One region of the Bacillus sp. LJBS17 genome, then DNA from elsewhere that is predicted to be linked to it. Evidence: predicted binding sites of a transcription regulator. Region 1 holds the regulator's gene; the other holds the start of a gene.
The links. The regulator Rex, encoded in region 1, represses fermentation and respiration genes when NADH is low (regulators of the CRP and FNR family bind a similar motif). The targets are predictions, from matches to a motif close to TTGTGAAATATTTCACAA.

Region 1 (10,344 bases):
CGTCTTGTAGAAGACATCGTGTTCCCGGCACTGGCATTGGTCGTTTCAGGAGGCCATACAGAACTGGTTTATATGAAGGAACATGGATCATTTGAAGTCATTGGGGAAACCCTTGATGATGCGGCAGGAGAAGCCTACGACAAAGTGGCGCGGACGATGGGATTGCCATATCCGGGTGGACCGCAAATTGACAAGCTAGCTGAAAAAGGGAATGACAATATTCCGCTTCCTCGCGCATGGCTTGAAGAAGGCTCTTACAACTTCAGCTTTAGCGGATTGAAGTCTGCGGTGATCAATACGCTTCATAATGCATCCCAAAAAGGGCAAGAGATTGCTCCGGAAGATTTGTCTGCCAGCTTCCAAAATAGTGTGATCGATGTCTTGGTCACCAAAACGGCGCGCGCGGCAAAGGAATATGATGTCAAACAGGTCCTTTTAGCCGGAGGAGTAGCTGCAAACAGAGGCCTCAGAGCTGCATTAGAAAAGGAATTTGCCCAGCATGAAGGGATTACGCTTGTCATTCCTCCATTAGCTTTATGCACGGATAATGCTGCGATGATTGCTGCTGCTGGTACAATTGCTTTTGAAAAAGGAATTCGCGGTGCGTATGATATGAATGGCCAGCCCGGCCTTGAATTGACTTCTTATCAAAGTCTCACGAGATAATAGCGTGAGACTTTTTATCTGTTTGTTATTAACAGATAATTCACAATTTATCCACATGTCTGTGAGTAATTATAGAGATATAGATGGATAAAGGGCTGAAGTCGCTGTTAATAAAGTGGATAAATTCAGAATATTTTGTGGATATTGTGTATAAAGCGCTTACTTTGTTTTGCTTATTAGGGTATGTTCTGTGGATAAAAAGCACCTCTAAAAAGAGGTGCTTGACTTTTTTAATCTTCTTCTGTGGATAGTTCTTCCCATTCGGACAAAAGAGATTCCAGCTCCTGATTGAGCTTCTCATTGTCTGCATGGATAGCTTGTACTTTTTCATGATCCTGATAGACTTCAGGGTCACATAGCAATTCATCATTGCGGCTGATGTTTTCTTCAATGGTTTGAACGGTGGTTTCAATTTCTTCAATCCGACGGAGTCGTTGGCGCTCTTTCTTTTTCCATTCTTTTTCTTCCTCGTAGGAACGTTTGGAGTCAGACTTCACTGTAGCTGGCGTTTTATCAGTTTCCTCTTGCTGATTCATTTTCTCCAATTCAAACTGCTCTGTTTTTTTCTCTGTATAATAATCGTAATCTCCCAGATACTCCTCTATATGGCTTGAAGAAAGCTCCAATACTCTTGTGGCGATTCTGTTAATAAAATATCTGTCATGTGAGACAAATAACAGTGTGCCTGGATAATCAATCAGCGCGTTTTCGAGAACTTCTTTGCTGTCTAAATCCAGATGGTTCGTCGGTTCATCAAGGATGAGAAAGTTGGCTTTTTGAAGCATCAGCTTAGCTAGAGCCAATCTTGCTTTTTCGCCTCCGCTCAGTGAATGAACTGGTTTCAGCACATCATCTCCGGAGAATAAGAAATTTCCGAGACACGTTCTGATTTCTTTTTCTGGGAGCCCGGGGTACTCGTCCCACAGCTCATCAAGGACACGTTTAGAGGAAGTCAGCTCAGCCTGTTCCTGGTCATAATAGCCGACACTGACATTTGAGCCGTATGAGATCGTTCCCTGATCTGGTTTTAGGGTGTCTATTAATGTTTTCAGCAATGTTGATTTACCAATTCCGTTAGGGCCGACAAGCGCGGCGCTTTCTCCTCTTGTGAGCATGAACGATACCTCTGTTAAAAGCGGCGGCTGGTTTTCATAGCTGATTGTGAGATCCTGAACACGGAGGACTTCATTTCCGCTCTGTTTGGTAATATCAAAATGAAAGTTTGCGGATTTTTCATCGCCGAGCGGTTTTGACATGACTTCCATTCGTTCAAGCTGCTTTCGGCGGCTTTGCGCTCTTTTTGTGGTAGAGGCTCTCGCCAAATTTCGATCCACGAAGTCCTGAAGCTTTGCGATTTCATCCTGCTGCTTTTCATACATTTTCAGATCTTTTTCATAATGCGCGGCTTTTTGGTCGAGATAAGCGCTGTAGTTGCCGTGATACTTTTTGCTTTCTGCTCTTGATACCTCGTATACCTGGTTTACTACTTTGTCCAAAAAGTAGCGGTCATGCGAAACGATGAGGATGGCTCCTGAATAGCCTTGCAAATAATGCTCAAGCCAGGTAAGCGTATCAATATCCAGATGGTTTGTCGGCTCATCGAGAATGAGCAAATCAGGCTGTGTTAACAGAAGCTTACCTAAAGCCAGTCTTGTTTTTTGGCCTCCGCTGAGGCTTTGAACCTGTGTAGAATCGTCAAAATGGCTGAAGCCGAGACCATGCAGCACAGATCTTACATCCGCTTCATATTGATAGCCGCCTTTATCTTTGAATTCCTGCTGAAGGCGGTCGTAGGTTTTCATGATGCTTTCTAATTCACCCGGGTCAGCTGCCGCCATTTTTTCTTCCATAGCCCGCATTTCCTTTTCCATTGCTTTTAAGTGGTCAAAAACAGTCAGCAGCTCTTCTTTTATGGTAAGCTTAGAATCCAAGCCAGTATGCTGGGCGAGATATCCCATTGTAATATCTTTCGGTTTAATAATTTCGCCCTTCTCATACGAAAGCTGGCCTGCGATAATTTTAAGGAGCGTGGATTTTCCGGCGCCATTTCTTCCTACAATGGCGATGCGATCACGATTTCTGACTTCCAGTTTTATATTGTTTAAAATAGTATCAGCACCAAATGATTTGGACAGCTGATTAATTTGTAAGATCATCATATTATTTCACCTCTGCTATAATAAGTTAAGTGTAGCTTATGAACCAGAAGTCAGCAAACAATACATTGGCCATATAAGACATAGAGAAGAAAATAGTGTATGATCTGTTTAAGGAGCGTTTTAATATGAATGGATTTTCTCATTTTAATGAACAGGGCAGAGCCCAGATGGTGGATATTAGCGAAAAATCTTCGACTGTCCGTACTGCGGCGGCTGTTTCAAGCGTACACATGAAGAATGAGGTGTACGAGAAAATACAGAGTCACGATATCGGCAAAGGAGATGTACTGGCTGTCGCACAGGTGGCAGGCATTATGGCCGCAAAGCAAACGTCGAATATCATTCCGATGTGCCATCCGCTTTCATTGAGCGGGGTAGATATATCGTTTGACTGGAAAATAAAAGAAGCAGAAGTTATACTTCATATAAAAGCACAGGTCAAAACGAAAGGGAGTACAGGTGTGGAAATGGAAGCGCTCACTTCTGCATCGGTGTGCGCTCTTACCGTTTACGATATGTGCAAGGCCCTTGATAAGGGGATGGTCATCGGCCCTACTTTCTTGCTGGAGAAGACAGGCGGGAAAAACGGTGACTTTAAAAGAGAACTATCCGAGTATAATTTGGAGGACCAAAAATGAATAAGGATCAATCAAAAATTCCGCAGGCGACGGCGAAACGGCTGCCGCTTTACTATCGCTTTTTAAAGAATCTGCATGCGTCAGGAAAACAGCGTGTATCATCCGCTGAACTCAGTGATGCCGTAAAGGTTGATTCTGCCACGATTCGGAGGGATTTTTCCTATTTTGGAGCTCTTGGCAAAAAAGGATACGGATATAATGTGGATTATTTGCTGTCTTTTTTCCGGAAAACGCTTGATCAGGATGAGATGACAGACGTCATCTTGATTGGTGTCGGGAACTTGGGAACGGCATTTCTTCACTATAATTTCACAAAAAACAATAACACAAAAATTTCTATGGCTTTTGATATAAATGAGAGTAAAATAGGAACTGAGGTAGGCGGCGTGCCCGTCTATAACCTTGATGACCTTGAACAACACGTAAAAGATGAATCAGTTGCCATTCTTACAGTGCCTGCAGTTGCCGCTCAATCCATTACAGACAGATTGGTCGCATTAGGAATCAAGGGAATCCTTAATTTTACGCCGGCCCGTTTGAATGTGCCGGAACACATTCGAATTCATCATATAGATTTAGCAGTTGAGCTTCAGTCACTGGTTTATTTTTTGAAGCATTATTCAGTTTTAGAGGAAATCGAATAGAGGGAAAGGAGGAGCCCAAATATGCCGATCGGTCCTGGAAGCCTTGCTGTTATCGCAATCGTTGCTCTGATTATCTTCGGTCCCAAAAAGCTGCCTGAATTGGGGAAAGCAGCGGGAGACACACTTCGTGAATTCAAAAACGCTACTAAAGGATTAACGAGTGATGAAGAGGAAAAAAAGAAAGAAGATCAGTAAGTTAGGATGACACGAATGAAAGTGAATCAAATGTCGCTGCTGGAGCATATTGCTGAGCTTCGAAAACGGTTGCTGATTGTAGCGCTGGCGTTTGTCGTTTTCTTTATTGCTGGATTTTTTTTAGCAAAGCCGATTATTGTGTACCTGCAAGAAACAGATGAAGCGAAGCAGCTTACGCTTAACGCGTTTAACCTGACAGACCCGCTTTATGTGTTTATGCAATTTGCATTTATCATCGGCATAGTCTTGACCTCGCCGGTTATTCTTTATCAGCTTTGGGCTTTTGTGAGCCCGGGCCTCTATGAGAAAGAGCGCAAAGTAACGCTCAGCTACATTCCGATCTCTATTTTGCTGTTTTTAGCGGGCTTATCTTTTTCATATTATATTTTATTTCCTTTTGTTGTTGATTTTATGAAGCGGATTTCTCAGGACTTGAATGTCAATCAGGTGATCGGAATTAATGAATATTTTCATTTTCTTCTGCAGCTGACGATTCCGTTTGGACTGCTGTTCCAAATGCCGGTCATCCTCATGTTTTTGACCAGGCTCGGAATTGTGACACCGATGTTCTTGGCGAAAATCAGAAAGTATGCGTATTTTACGCTGCTGGTGATCGCAGCCCTGATTACACCGCCTGAGCTTCTGTCCCATATGATGGTCACAGTCCCGCTTTTGATTTTATATGAAATCAGTATCCTTATATCGAAGGCCGCTTATCGGAAAGCACAGAAAAGCAGTGCAGCCGATCAGGACGTGTCTTCCGGGCAATAATAAAAAATCCATTTCTCATGAGAGAAATGGATTCAGCGTGTTGACAAACCCCCGCATTCGTTGTCAAGTCTGTGCGTTGGTGCTCACGAATGAAAACATTCGCTCCGCTCCAATGCTCGCCTTTCCTAGACTTCAAGGGATTTCAATCACGCTGAAAATGACAAAATCCTAAAACGAAAGCCGTTTTAGGATTTAATTTGAATCCATTTCTCGTTCAGAAATGGATTTTCTTTATTTCTGGTTCTTTTTGATTTTAAATGAAAAGGCGAACATCTTAAAAGAAATGCTGATGTTGTAAGCGGCGAACACCATCAGCAGGATGGAGTAAAATGACCACATGCTGCCTGGCGAGCTTGCGGCAAGATAAGTAAAGATGCACCCTACGGCAAAGTAGATCATTCCCCAAACTACCGGGTTTCTCATAAAAATAATCCTCCAATAATCAATTGCATTTGTGTGCTCTGCTGTTCAAGGTAATTCCGAACAGGCTCAAGCTGCATGATGACGACGAATGTATTCATCATTAAATGGGCGAAAATCGGCACCCATATCCGTTTTGTTCTCGCATATAAAAAGGCAAAGGTAAAGCCCATTGCTGTATATAGAAGAAGATGCTTCAAATCAGCGTGAACAATACCGAAGATAACCGAGCTGATCAGTCCTGCGAAAAAGAAATTCGTTTTTTCGTACAGCGCGCCGAAAATGATTTTTCTGAAGATGATTTCTTCTAATATAGGCCCGACGATGGAAGAAACGATAATCATGAGCGGGACTGCCTGAATGACATCCAGAATCGCTTGTGTATTTTCTGATTCTCTTCCGATGCCAAAAACATAATATTCAATAGAGCCTGCTATTCCTTGAGAGAAAAGGGCAATGAAAAAACCGGCTATCGCCCAAAGGATAGAAAGTCCGATTGAGTCCTTCTGTCCGTTTCGCAGCGTTTCTTTCGGAACGGTTCTCAGAATGAGCAGAACAACAACGAGACAGGCGATAAAGCTGATAACGGACCATAAACCTTGTGCATGCAGCATATTTTCATCTGTAGGCTGTCCTCCGGCATAACCGAATTTAAATAACAAGGGAATCGCGATTAATGCGGAAAACTGCATGATGATATATGTCAAAATAATAAACCAATACTGTTTTCTCAAATGGTATGTACTCCTTTGTTAAGTGGGTTTCGTTCATCTCTACAGCTATTGTAACATAATCGGTACGGGGGTGAAAAAGCTAACGGAAAAGGGAGCGGAAAAGAATGATGTAAGCGTGAAAAATTTTTTATCTTATCACTTGAAATTGGAAGGGAGATTCTTTATTATAAGAATTGTGTTAGCACTCTTTAGTGCTGAGTGCTAAAATTACATATTCATACTATTGAGGAGGTTATTACATTGTTAAAGCCATTAGGTGATCGCGTTGTCATTGAACTCGTAGAATCTGAAGAAAAAACTGCCAGCGGAATTGTGTTGCCGGATTCTGCAAAAGAAAAACCGCAAGAAGGCAAAATCGTGGCAGCTGGTTCAGGTCGCGTGTTAGAAAGCGGAGAGCGCGTTGCTTTAGAAGTAAAAGAGGGCGACCGCATTATCTTCTCAAAATACGCAGGTACTGAAGTGAAATATGAAGGTACTGAATACTTAATCTTACGTGAAAGCGACATTTTAGCTGTTATCGGCTAATTCTTAAATAAACAATACTTAAAACATTTGAGGAGGTCTTGTAAACATGGCAAAAGAAATTAAGTTTAGTGAAGAAGCTCGCCGCGCAATGCTTCGCGGTGTCGATGCACTTGCTGATGCTGTTAAAGTAACTTTAGGACCAAAAGGACGCAACGTGGTTCTAGAGAAAAAATTCGGTTCTCCGTTAATCACAAATGACGGTGTAACAATCGCTAAAGAAATCGAGCTGGAAGACGCGTTTGAAAACATGGGTGCTAAGCTTGTTGCTGAAGTAGCCAGCAAAACAAACGATGTTGCCGGTGACGGTACAACAACTGCAACAGTTCTTGCGCAAGCAATGATTCGTGAAGGCCTTAAAAACGTAACAGCAGGCGCTAACCCTGTAGGCGTGCGTAAAGGGATGGAACAAGCTGTAGCGGTTGCGATCGAAAACTTAAAAGAAATTTCTAAGCCAATCGAAGGCAAAGAGTCTATCGCTCAGGTTGCTGCGATCTCTGCTGCTGATGAGGAAGTCGGAAGCCTTATCGCTGAAGCAATGGAGCGCGTAGGAAACGACGGCGTTATCACAATCGAAGAGTCTAAAGGCTTCACAACTGAGCTTGAAGTTGTTGAAGGTATGCAATTCGACCGCGGATATGCGTCTCCTTACATGGTAACTGACTCTGATAAGATGGAAGCGGTTCTTGACAATCCTTACATCTTAATCACAGACAAAAAAATCACAAACATTCAAGAAATCCTTCCTGTGCTTGAGCAGGTTGTTCAGCAAGGCAAACCATTGCTTCTGATCGCTGAGGATGTTGAAGGCGAAGCACTTGCTACACTTGTTGTGAACAAACTTCGCGGCACATTCAACGCAGTGGCTGTTAAAGCTCCTGGCTTCGGTGACCGCCGTAAAGCAATGCTTGAAGACATCGCTGTCCTTACTGGCGGAGAAGTCATCACAGAAGATCTTGGTCTTGACCTGAAATCTACTCAAATCGCTCAATTGGGACGCGCTTCTAAAGTTGTCGTTACTAAAGAAAACACAACAATCGTTGAAGGCGCTGGCGAAACAGACAAAATTTCTGCCCGCGTGACTCAAATCCGCGCTCAAGTGGAAGAAACAACTTCTGAATTCGACAGAGAAAAATTACAAGAGCGTCTTGCTAAACTTGCTGGCGGCGTAGCTGTCATCAAAGTCGGCGCTGCGACTGAAACTGAACTGAAAGAGCGTAAACTTCGCATCGAAGACGCCCTGAACTCAACTCGCGCAGCTGTTGAAGAAGGCATCGTATCCGGTGGTGGTACAGCGCTTGTAAACGTATATAACAAAGTCGCTGCAGTTGAAGCTGAAGGCGATGCTCAAACTGGTATCAACATCGTGCTTCGCGCGCTTGAAGAGCCAATCCGTCAAATCGCACACAATGCTGGTCTTGAAGGATCTGTCATCGTTGAGCGCCTCAAAAACGAAGAAATCGGCGTAGGCTTCAACGCTGCAACTGGCGAATGGGTAAACATGATCGAAAAAGGTATCGTTGACCCAACAAAAGTTACACGCTCAGCTCTTCAAAACGCTGCGTCTGTAGCTGCAATGTTCTTAACAACTGAAGCCGTTGTCGCTGACAAGCCAGAAGAAAACGCTGGCGGCGGAATGCCTGACATGGGCGGCATGGGCGGTATGGGCGGCATGATGTAAAACCGACAAAAAAACCTTGATTTACAAAGGTTTGTCGGCAACGGACGTCATTTTTGATGCCCTATTGATGCCATTTGTAAATTTCGAGGCTTCTCATGAGTTCATTGAACTTGTGAGAAGCTTCTTTTTTTTTGTCTTTCGTAGTTTGATTTTTTCAGCACTGTTCTATATCGATTTTCAATAGTTTTGATAATCCCGATATGAACTAATCAATTGACCAAAATACAAAAAATCTACCCGCTCAGATTCCTGTTTACCTTTAACAAACGGCTTACTGTAACTTCAGTAAACTGCATTTCTGTTATGATTATAAAAAGGGTTTAAAAATTATTCGTGCAAATCCTCTGTTACTTCTCTCCCTATTGCAGACAGGAGATGGTATCCTCTCATAAGATAAAAAAGCCCCAGTTATCTAAATAAATAGTGTCACCAACACTCTTAGACGTTTCCCCAAGGAAAACATTGTCAAAAGAAATCCTATTAAAATGTCTATTTGTGCTGCTTTTTAGCTACTAAGACGATGTATGTAAATTCACTGGCGATGTAGTTAGGTTCTTCCACCAACATCTTGATAATATTGATCCCTACTCTATGGAGACCGACATTCCAATTATTAAATCTAATATTAGTTTTTTATGATTACCAAGGAGGACTTAATAGTGCATTTTTCAGAAATGATAGATCGCTTGGCTTTATATGATTTACACAGAAAAAGAAGCAAAGATAAACATTTTTCTGCTGCTATTGCAGCCGATATCGATGATAGAGAGGAATTTTACAGTGCAAATATAGCTGATGTTTCAATTGACTTGAATGAATCTAAAAAAAATTATAGGGTTGGAACATTTTGTTATGAATCCTTAATTCAAACTGGGAATCCTGTTAATGATACTTTAAAAGGGGAGGTTTTTTTAAATAAAAATGATATAGATCAACCCAATGTCATCTTTGTACACGGCTGGCGCATGGATTCGTTCGATAGAATCAAAAAAATATTTCATAAACGTATAATGAACGATTTAGGCTGGAATATGTATTATTATTCTCTTCCATACCATTTTGAAAGAGAACCGGAAAATTCACTGTATAGTGGCGAGTTGATGATTAGTGCAAATATTGATCGTACAATTGAGTCGACAAGACAGGCCATTGTCGATTTACGGGCATTAATTCACTGGATAAAAGCAAATAAAAAAGGCCCTGTTATCATAGTGGGGGTAAGCTTAGGGGGATGGGTTACTAATCTAATTGCAACCCTAGAATCCCAAATTGATGTAGTGGTATCAATCTTTTATGCCAATCGCCTTTCTTATTCAATATGGAACACGATCCCAGGTAAATTCATAAGAGAAGAATTAGAACAAAATGGTGTGACCTATGAAGATTTAACAAAATATTGGAATATCACAGATCCTAGTCAAGCCTTGCCGAAAGTTAATAATCTGCTGATTTCTGCTAAACATGATCAGTATATTGACTTAAAAGATGCAGATTATTTATGGGAAAGCTGGGGGAAACCCACAAGATATGTCTACAATTGTGGTCATTCCGGTATTGTTCTTTGTCGCAAAAAGCTGGCAAATGATACGCTTTCCTTTATAAGAGAAAGGATAAATACGGGAAAACCTGGTTCAGTACATTTGTAGACCTTAATAAGAAACGAAAGGCCAACTGCAACTTCAGTTGGCCTTTCCTATTTATTGAGTGAGAGTGCTGACAGAACTACGTACTACTCGTTTTCTTTAGTCACCCTTGCCAAAAGTTCCACCTCTCCCCGAATCCCAATCGCAGGCTCCCACGAATCAATCAAACGAAGCGCCTTCTGATTAGCTTCCATCGCTTTCGTTTTCTCTCCTTTACGGTACAACAGCTGCGCCATTCCGTAGTGATAGTAGATCAGTTCAACCTGATTGG
Region 2 (10,344 bases), 1.0 Mb from region 1:
GAGTGATTCATATTCATCGGCTATTGACCAGCTCATCCCTTTTGTTCCGCTCGGCTTTAAAGCAACGTTCGGACCAAGTGCAGTCATTTTATGAAAAATGTGTTTGTAATCCCGTTCAACGACTTGGATGTTCGGCATCGTTTTTCCCGGAATGGCTTCACATTCGCCTTTGCTCCAGTCATTGATTTTGCCGAATGGCTGGGCCAATTCCTGCATGGTGTCATGGAGGAGCGGCGTCGCAACCACTTCTTTCACCGGCTCCATATCGACTTCTTCTGCCAGATCGGAAACGGCTTTTGACAGCGCCTTGAAAATATCCCAGTCTGACTTCGATTCCCACGGAGCCGAGATCGCAGGAGCAAATGGATGAATGAACGGATGCATATCTGTGCTGCTGAGATCGTGTTTTTCATACCATGTCGCCGCCGGCAGCACGATATCGGAATACAGCGCCGTACCGGCCATTCGGAAGTCAAGATTGATTAACAAGTCGAGCTTTCCTTCCGGCGCCTGCTCCCGCCATTTGATTTCTTCAGGGCGGATGCTGTCGCTATCGTCATTCATCAAGCCGTTTGTCGTCCCCAACAAATGCTTGAGAAAATATTCATGCCCTTTTCCTGAGCTTGAGATCAGATTTGCCCGCCATACGAAGAGATTTCTTGGAAAATTCACTTCATTATCAGGATCTTCAATCGCGAATTTCAGTTTTTTCTCTTGGAGCTGTGAGGCCACGTACGCACCAACGTCTTCAGGTGTTTCTGCCCCTGCTTTTTCAGCTTCTTTATACAGATCGATGCCATTTTGATTGAAAGTCGGGTAAGACGGAAGCCACCCCAGCCGCGCGGCCAGCACATTGTAATCAGCGTGGTGCTTGTAGCGGGATGACGCAGCAATCGGTGATGCCAAATCACTGATCGGCTGGTCCTCATAACGCCACTGATCTGTCGCAAAGTAGAAAAATGAGGTGCCGTTTTGCAGCTTGGGCACGCCCTCCCAGTCCTTTGCAGTTGCAATCGTCTGCCACCCTTCAGCAGGTCGGAGCTTTTCCTGCCCCACGTAATGGGCCCAGCCTCCGCCGTTTACGCCTTGGGCGCCTACAAGTAAAACAAGATTTAACACCGCTCGGTAGATCGTGTCGGAGTTGAACCAGTGGTTAATGCCGGCCCCTACGATAATCATGGATCGGCCGTCTGTATCGATCGCATTTTGGGCAAACTCTCTGGCAATCTTAACGACAGCTTCTTTTTTGATTCCTGTCATTTGTTCCTGCCAGGCAGGCGTAAACGGCTCAGGATCATCATAGGAGACAGCCGATCGTTCGCCGATGCCCCGGTTCACGCCGTAGTTAGCCAGTATCAAGTCAAACACGGTCGTGATGTACGTTTCTTCACCGTTCAGGTTCATTTTTTTAATAGGAAGATCCCGCTCGAGCACTTTGTTTCCGTCATTTGAAAAATACGGGATGCGCACCGTGCCGATTTCGTCCTCTATTCCCAGCACAGAGAGACGGGGTTCAATCGGTTCCCCGGTTTCTTCATCAATCATGTGCAGGTTCCATTTCTGCTGCCCGTCCCAGCGCGATCCCATTGTCCCTTGGGGTATGGCAAATGAACTTGTTTGTTCATCCCAAACCGCAGGCTTCCACTGATCATGCTTTGTCTGCCGCCCGATGTCCTTCGCATGCAGAAACCGTCCCGCTGTGTATACGCCATTTTCTTTTGACAGGGTGACGAGAAATGGAAAATCAGTGTATTGCTTCGCGTACTCAATAAAACGTTCAGTTTCTTGGTTCACGTAAAATTCCTGCAGAATGACATGACCCATCGCCATCGCAAGTGCCCCGTCAGTCCCTTGGCGAATACTCAGCCAGTCATCCGCGAACTTTGAGGATTCCGCAAAATCCGGACTGATCGAAATGACCTTAGCGCCTTTATAGCGGGCCTCCGCCAAAAAATGCGCGTCAGGCGTTCTCGTTAACGGAACGTTGGAGCCCCATGTGATGATATAGCCGGAATTGTACCAATCACTGCTTTCCGGAACGTCCGTCTGGTCACCCCAAATTTGCGGGGATGCTGGTGGAAGATCCGCATACCAGTCATAAAAACTGAGCATAGGGCCTCCGATTAACGACATAAACCGGGAGCCTGATGCATGGCTGATCATGGACATGGCCGGAATCGGAGAAAAACCGACGTTTCGGTCAGGCCCATATTTCATCACTGTATACAGCAGAGAGGCTGAAATCAGCTTCAGCACCTCCGGCCATTCAGCGCGCACAAAACCGCCTTTCCCTCTCGCCTGTTTATAGGACTTCGCTTTTTCAGGGTTTTCGACGATCGATTTCCAGGCGTCCAATGGATTTTGATGTTCTTGCAGTGCCTCCCGCCATAAATTAATCAGTACACCGCGCACGTATGGATATTTCACACGCAGCGGGCTGTAGATATACCATGAAAAACTGGCCCCCCGCGGGCAGCCTCTCGGTTCAAAATCAGGCATATCCGGGCCTGTTGATGGATAATTCAAATTTTGCCCTTCCCACGTGACAATTCCGTTTTTGACATAAATATTCCAACTGCAAGACCCTGTACAGTTAACGCCATGGGTGGAGCGAACGACTTTGTCGTACTGCCATCTGTTTCTGTATACATTCTCCCAATCGCGATCTTCGCGGGTGGTTTGGCTATGTTTATTTGAATGGTGTTCGATAGGAGAGAAATAATTCAATCTCCTAAACAACGGACTCCTTTTCTTTTTCTTCATGAGAGTTCACTCCTTCCGAGTCAGGTGATGCTAAGTTCACTATAAACAGAGACAGCGTGTTTCCTTGTGAACTATGTCACACACTCTGCTTTTTTCACAAAATGTTCACACAAAGGAGAAGGAAGGATTTTCACAGGATGTGAGGAAGGCTGCGTTCAGGCAGGACGCTTGGGTCATTAGCCGCCTTTCATTCAAAGATCAAAAAAAACCGGCTCTATTTAAGAACCGGGCTCAGCGTTCTCATCCTGTGATGTATGCAGATACCGCAAAAATAATTGATAGGAACAAAAAACATTTTGCTGAAGCATAGCCAAAAAGTTCATTTGCAGCTGCGGATGGTAAGACATCATTTTCTTAAATATGTAATATGGGATATTGAGAATCAGAATGTCTGAAGTGGCATTGACTGAGATAAAGGGCGATAAATAAAGCCCGCCTTTTTCATCAATCGGAAACACATCGCCTTTTTCCCACAGCGCAACGGTTTTCGACCCTTCAGGGAGCCTGCTGTCCATGAAACGGACACTGCCTTTTAATACAATATAGACAGATTGAGAATGAAGAAAAGATGGAGACTGATCACATGAGCCGCGGATAAACGTGCCGTTTTTCAGCAAGGTTTCGACAATGGATAGAGGCACTTCATTAAACATAGGAAGTTGTTTCAGAAATAATAAATAGTCACACTGATTCATAGGAAAACCTCCTGTGCTAAGGATAGCTTTAGTGTAGCTCGACTGAGCCTGTACAGCAGTGATGTATTTCACAGCCTGTATGATGAATGTCACTTATCAGGAGGGTGACTGCATTTATAATGAAAGAAAAAAGGAGGATTTCGATGAAGGCGCTGATTCCGAAGCAGCACGGCGCGTGGGCGATGCTGCTGATCCCATTTTTACTCGGCATGGTCAAGGGAGGCCCCGTTATTTGGCATATTCCGCTCTTCCTAGGCTGGCTTTTCCTATACTTAGCGGTTTATCCCGTTACGCTTGCCTTAAAAAAGAAACAAAGCAAACCATATCAAAAGTGGATGTGTTATTACGGTTTTCCCGCCTGCTGCTTTTTGATGATCTCGGTCTTTCATAAGCCGCCTCTCATCTGGGTGGGCGTTTCTTTACTGCCGCTGTTTCTCATACATATGTATTTTGCCCGCCGAAAAAACGAACGAGCCCTATTGAATGATGTTGCAGGTGTCTTGTTCTTTTGTTCGGGCGGGTTTGCGAGCTGCTGGCTGGGGATGGGAACCCTCGACGGCTGGGCTTGGTTTACTTTCTTGCAGTCTGCTTTATTTTTTATCGGGAGTTCCTTTTATGTGAAATCGGTGATTCGTGAAAGAAAAAACAGGACATTTGCATACTGGTCATGGGGATATCACCTGCTGCTCCCCTTTTTATCCGCTCTTTTCGGAGCAGGATGGGCGTTTCTCGCTTTTATCCCGAGCAGCTTGCGGGCATGGTTTTTTCATGGAAGGGATTGGCCCGTAAAAACGATTGGCATTCTGGAAATCGTGAATGCCTGCTTCTTTTTTGCCGTCATGTGCCTCTTTATGACAAGGTAAAAAAACAAGGACACCGCTGTCCTTGTTTTTTTCAGTCAATATTGCAAATCTCCAGCGGGCAATTTTCACACTCAATCTCACATCGTAAATAGTCCCGCTTGTGCAAAATAATTTTTCCGGATTCGTCTATCGAAATAACCCCTTTTTTGCGGAGATCTCCCAGCATACGGTTGATGCTTTCCCGTGCAGCCGCACAAAACTTTGCCAAATCCTGATTTGTCAGGACAATGTTAATCAGAATGCCGTCGCTTCGCTCCACTCCGTAGCTGTTTGATAAGCGGATAAGGGTAGAATAGAGCGCCCCCTTTTTGCCATGAAGAAGCAGATCCCTGATTTTGGACTGAATCTTCCGGAGGTGCGTGCTCATCCATTTCATGAACTCAAATGTCAAAGCGCCGTTTTGGATTAATTCTTTTTCCAGCTTATTTTTATTAATGACGAGCACCTCGCCATCCTCTAGCACTTTTGCACTGAGCATATACCTTGGTTCTTCAGTGAAAAGTGTTAATTCTCCGACGATATCATGCTTTTGGCAGATTCTAAGCGTCAGGTCTTTTCCATCAGATGTCAGCTTGCCGATTTCAATGAGTCCTGATTGAATCAGATAAAGCTCTTCTGCATCCATTCCTTCTCGAAACAAATACGTGTGTTTTTCCATTTTTCTTTTCGTGCTGATCGATTCCAGCAATTCATGCAGATCGCTGGAAATAAGATCACTATCAGATGGTCGAACAGAGAGAAAATTCATGAGCTCACCTCGAAGAAAGTCACGTTGTGTGTTTATTGTAACGTGAATTGATTTGTACCCATCGAGAAAAAACTAACAATCTTGTGAATGCCCCAGTGTTAGTTGATGCTCTGGCTGTTTCTCTCCGTGTGTGTTTTCATTCTTTCCTGCCAATACATCCATATGACAAGGACAAAACTGGCTAACGCCACCTCTGAAAGCGCCATAAACCCGATCGCGTACTGGCCTGTTGCCTGAAACACACTCGCCAATATGAGCGGAGGAAAAAAGCCGCCTAATCCGCCCATGGCAGACACAATCCCATTGGCAATCCCCGCTTGCTTGGAAAAATAGAAAGGCACCAGTTTAAAAACAGTCCCGTTTCCTATGCCTGAGCAGACGGCCACGGTTAATGATCCAAACGTATAAAGGCCAATTGTCGGCGAGAACGATAGGATAATACCTGATAATGTAAGCCCGGCAAAAACAAACATTAAGATGCGGAGCGGGCTCATTTTATCAGCCAGGAATCCGCCCGCAGGCCTGAGCAGCGTAGAAACCGCAATAAAGCCAGCCGTCCGCAAGCCGGCATCTGCAGGATTCAGCCCAAAATGCTCGACCAGAAAGTTCGGCAGATAGATAGTGAAGGCGACAAAGGCACCGAACGTAATAAAATAAAACAGGCTCAGAAACCATAGCACATGATTTCGGTAAACGGCTTTGATTTGAGTCTTAACAGAAACTTTGACCTTCTTCTCATGCCTGTCGCCGAACAAAACGTGCAGTAAGGCAAAGACAGCCAGCAAAACCAGATACATCTGCACGGTTGATTTCCACCCGACGGCTTGAGCGATAACCGGCGCTGCAAATGTCGTAACGGCTGTCCCGATATTTCCTGCACCGTAAATCCCATTGACGACACCGTGCTTTTCTTTCGGATAATATTTCGGGAGGGAGGTCACTCCAATGGAAAACACCGCTCCCCCGATCCCTAAGAAAAAGCCGCCTGCGATTAAATCAAACAGAGAGTCCGCGATACTGATCCAAAATACAGGAAATAAAAGCAGGATGAAGCTGACCATAAACATGAGCCGCGCGCCAAACCTGTTCGTTAAATACCCTAAAGGAATGCGGAGAAGCGACCCGAGGATCACAGGAATCGCCGTCACCAAAGAAATCTCACCCTTGCTTAAATGAATATCTAATGTGATTTGGGAAATGAGTGATGAAATTAGCACCCAAACCATAAACCCTGCCACCAAGCTTAATGACTGTAACGATAATTGAATGTGTTGACGGTTGATCATTTGGCTTGCCCCTTTCAATGATTCAATAATCAGTCTTATCATACAAAAACTCGCCAAACAGGATTGTGAATTACATCACACGTTTTTCTCATAAAAAAAGGACAAAGCCCGAAGACTTTGTCCTTTTGATCGTGATTACATTTTTTCCGGAGCCGATACGCCGATCAGCTGAAGCGCATTGTTCAGCGTAATTTGCGTTGCCTTCATTAAAGCCAGGCGCGCGCGGCTTTTCTCTTCATTTTCAGGGTCGATGACTTTCTCTGCGTTGTAGAAGCTGTGCAGAGCAGAAGCCAGATCATAAATATAGTTTGTGACACGGTGCGGAATTCGTTTTTCTGCTGCTTCCGCCACTGCCTCTGGGAAGCCGCCGATCGTTTTCAGCAGATCGTATTCTTTTTCTGATTGAATATGGCTGAAATCAAGATCTGCCGCCGGTTTAAGTCCCTGCTCTTCCCCTTGGCGAAGCATGCTGCAAATACGAGCATGCGCGTATTGTGCATAATACACAGGGTTTTCGTTAGATGTTGATACAGCAAGATCTAAGTCAAAATCCATATGGGTGTCCGCACTTCGCATTGCAAAGAAGTAACGAACAGCATCCAAGCCGACTTCTTCAATCAGGTCACGCATCGTTACGGCTTTACCGGTCCGTTTGCTCATTTTCATTTTCTCGCCGTTTTTGTAAAGGTGAACGAGCTGAATGATTTCTACTTCAAGCGTTCCTTTTTCATAGCCCAGTGCTTCGATTGCCGCTTTCATACGCGGGATGTAGCCGTGGTGATCGGCGCCCCAAACATTGATCAGCTTATCAAAGCCGCGGTCAAGCTTGTCCTTATGATACGCGATATCAGGAAGCAGGTACGTGTACGTGCCGTCCTTCTTGATCAATACGCGGTCTTTATCATCGCCGAACGTCGTGGAACGGAACCAAGTCGCGCCGTCTTCTTCATAGACATGGCCTTTTTCGCGGAGCGCTTCAAGCGCCGTGTCGATTTTTCCATTTTGGTACAGTGAAGTTTCGGAATACCACACATCAAACGGCACACGGAAGTTTTCCAAGTCCTTGCGAAGCTTGTCCAGCTCGTATTTCAGGCCGTATTCACGGAAAAACGCGAGGCGTTCACTTTCCTCTTCGTTAACGAAACGGTCACCGTATTCCTCAGCGAGACGCTTTCCGATCGCAATGATATCCTCGCCGCGGTAGCCATCCTCCGGCATCGGTTTTTCCAATCCGAGCGCTTCAAAGTAACGGACTTCAACAGAAAGCGCCAGATTGTTGATTTGGTTTCCCGCATCGTTAATGTAGTATTCGCGGCTTACATCGTAACCCGCTTTTGAAAGCACGTTGCACAAGGAATCGCCGACAGCCGCCCCGCGCGCATGCCCGAGGTGAAGGTCTCCCGTCGGATTCGCTGATACGAATTCTACCTGAACTCGTTCACCGTTTCCGATGTTTGTTTCCCCGTATGCTTCCCCTGCTTCCAGTACAGACGGAATCAGCTTTGTTAAATATTGATTGTTCATATAGAAATTGATAAAACCCGGGCCGGCGATATCCAGTTTTTCAATCGAAGCCTTTCCTTTATCAAAATGAGCGACAATCTCTTCAGCGATTTGACGCGGCGCTTTTTTTGCCACTCTTGCCAGCTGCATCGCCATATTCGTTGAGTAGTCGCCGTGTGTTTTATCTTTCGGTGTTTCTAAAACAACATTGGGAATCTGGCTTTCTTCAGCCAGTCCCGCTTTCAGAACGGCCGCTTTGATTTCTTCTTTCAGCACGTCCTTCATTTGTTCCGCAATGTTCATGCGTGAGTTCCTCCCTCATACGTGATCGTCATATTATGTAAATGCTCCTGCTCGTCTCCGACATGCATGTCATATGCGATGCTGATACGGCCTTTTTCTTCATCGAGATCAGATTGAATCGATTTTGTGCTTGTTTTCAGCTCAAGCTCACCAAATGACATTTTATATTTAGCAATTGTGGAAGCTCCCGTTACGAAACGCTGATTCATTTTGACAGCGCCTGACCTCATGACCAGGACTTCGCCTTCGCTTACTTTCACAATCGTTTTGACTTTGCCTAAGTCGTGTTCTTCATAATAAGATAGATACACTTTATTTTGTTTTACATAGTAAAATCCGGTGGTGCGGAATTCGATGACTTCTTGGTTTCCGTCATCCTCGATCACAGACTTCACATGGAGTGTTATCGGTGTCTCTTGCTTCATTCTGACACGTCCTTTTCATCATTCCACTTTGACTTGAATAGTATAATCATTCGGTTTGTAAACTTCAACTGCTTCTATCTTACCATCATTGCTCATCAGATTTGAAGATAAACCTCATAAAAAGCATTTCCTTATATAGAAGAGAAAATCATATCACTAATTACCTTTAGGAAATGTTACATTTTTCCGAAATCTATCATTTCCTTTTCACATTTTTTTCAAATTATATGTATTGAATTAGTAATTTGATAGTTTTAAGATAAAAGTACAACATAGATCTGCTAGAAAAACAAAAAAAGGGAGGATTCAATTATGAAAAAAGCTGTCATTGTAGAAAACAAAGGTTGTGCAACATGCTCGATCGGAGCCGCTTGTCTAGTGGACGGTCCTATCCCTGATTTTGAAATTGCCGGTGCAACAGGTCTATTCGGTCTATGGGGGTAAGGATCTCCCAAAAGGGCATAGTCATTCTACTATGCCCTTTTTAAGTAAATTACAATTTTTAACTAAAATCTACCTCTTGGATATACATACACAACCGTTTTTCATTTGAATCATATGTATAGGGGATGGTATTTTGTTTAGAGAGCAGATGTTTCCATTTATTAATGAAAGTGTAAGAGTTCACCAGCTTCCTGAGGGCGGCGTGTTAGAAATCGACTACTTGCGCGATAATGTCTCCATTTCCGACTTTGAGTATTTGGATCTCAACAAAACGGCTTACGAGCTCTGCATGCGCATGGATGGCCAAAAAACAGCTGAGCAGATTTTAGCTGAGCAATGTGCAGTGTATGATGAATCACCGGAAGACCATAAAGATTGGTATTACGACATGCTCAACATGCTCCAGAACAAGCAGGTTATTCAGCTTGGAAACCGGGCCAGCCGCCATACAATCACCACGAGCGGAAGCAATGAATTTCCGATGCCGCTCCACGCCACCTTTGAACTGACGCACCGCTGTAATTTGAAATGCGCCCACTGTTATTTGGAAAGCTCACCTGAAGCGCTCGGCACCGTGTCGATTGAGCAATTCAAAAAAACAGCTGATATGCTGTTTGATAACGGTGTATTGACATGCGAAATCACAGGCGGAGAAATTTTTGTCCATCCAAACGCCAATGAGATTCTTGACTATGTGTGTAAAAAGTTCAAAAAAGTCGCTGTCTTAACAAACGGAACACTCATGCGAAAAGAGAGTTTGGAGCTTTTGAAGGCTTACAAGCAAAAAATCATTGTCGGCATTTCTCTTGATAGTGTCAATTCCGAGGTCCATGACTCCTTTAGAGGGAGAAAAGGCTCTTTTGCCCAAACTTGTAAAACGATAAAATTGTTGAGTGACCACGGTATATTTGTCAGAGTCGCCATGTCTGTCTTCGAAAAAAACATGTGGGAAATCCACGATATGGCCCAAAAGGTTCGGGATCTCGGGGCGAAGGCGTTCTCTTACAATTGGGTTGACGATTTCGGAAGAGGCAGGGATATTGTCCATCCAACGAAAGACGCCGAGCAGCACCGCAAGTTTATGGAATACGAGCAAAATGTGATTGATGAGTTTAAAGATCTGATTCCGATTATTCCTTATGAACGAAAACGCGCGGCAAATTGCGGCGCTGGCTGGAAGTCCATTGTGATCAGCCCGTTCGGCGAAGTACGTCCTTGCGCCCTCTTTCCAAAGGAATTTTCATTGGGAAATATTTTTCATGATTCCTATGAAAGCATCTTTAACTCCCCTCTCGTCCATAAACTGTGGCAAGC

Region 2: KXZ66_RS19670 (YwiC-like family protein) is a predicted target of Rex. The motif match lies at 3,515-3,532, and genes of this name have one in related genera.

The regions. Positions count from the first base shown of each region.
Region 1 covers NZ_CP079759.1:616,907-627,250, forward strand. The annotation lists gene tsaD (tRNA (adenosine(37)-N6)-threonylcarbamoyltransferase complex transferase subunit TsaD) at 1-666, shown strand, start outside; gene KXZ66_RS03225 (ABC-F family ATP-binding cassette domain-containing protein) at 897-2,825, opposite strand; gene moaC (cyclic pyranopterin monophosphate synthase MoaC) at 2,951-3,463, shown strand; gene KXZ66_RS03235 (redox-sensing transcriptional repressor Rex) at 3,460-4,107, shown strand; gene tatAY (sec-independent protein translocase protein TatAY) at 4,129-4,302, shown strand; gene tatC (twin-arginine translocase subunit TatC) at 4,309-5,073, shown strand; gene KXZ66_RS03250 (YdiK family protein) at 5,305-5,496, opposite strand; gene KXZ66_RS03255 (CPBP family intramembrane glutamic endopeptidase) at 5,493-6,227, opposite strand; gene groES (co-chaperone GroES) at 6,468-6,752, shown strand; gene groL (chaperonin GroEL) at 6,799-8,430, shown strand; gene KXZ66_RS22795 (alpha/beta hydrolase) at 9,090-10,076, shown strand; gene gutR (glucitol operon transcriptional regulator GutR) at 10,160-10,344, opposite strand, start outside.
Region 2 covers NZ_CP079759.1:3,800,518-3,810,861, forward strand. The annotation lists gene KXZ66_RS19660 (nitrate reductase subunit alpha) at 1-2,763, opposite strand, end outside; gene arfM (Crp/Fnr family transcriptional regulator ArfM) at 2,982-3,458, opposite strand; gene KXZ66_RS19670 (YwiC-like family protein) at 3,602-4,321, shown strand; gene fnr (fumarate/nitrate reduction transcriptional regulator Fnr) at 4,353-5,069, opposite strand; gene narK (nitrate transporter NarK) at 5,168-6,355, opposite strand; gene argS (arginine--tRNA ligase) at 6,491-8,161, opposite strand; gene KXZ66_RS19690 (YwiB family protein) at 8,158-8,586, opposite strand; gene sboA (subtilosin A) at 8,899-9,030, shown strand; gene sboX (bacteriocin-like protein SboX) at 8,987-9,139, shown strand; gene albA (subtilosin maturase AlbA) at 9,164-10,344, shown strand, end outside.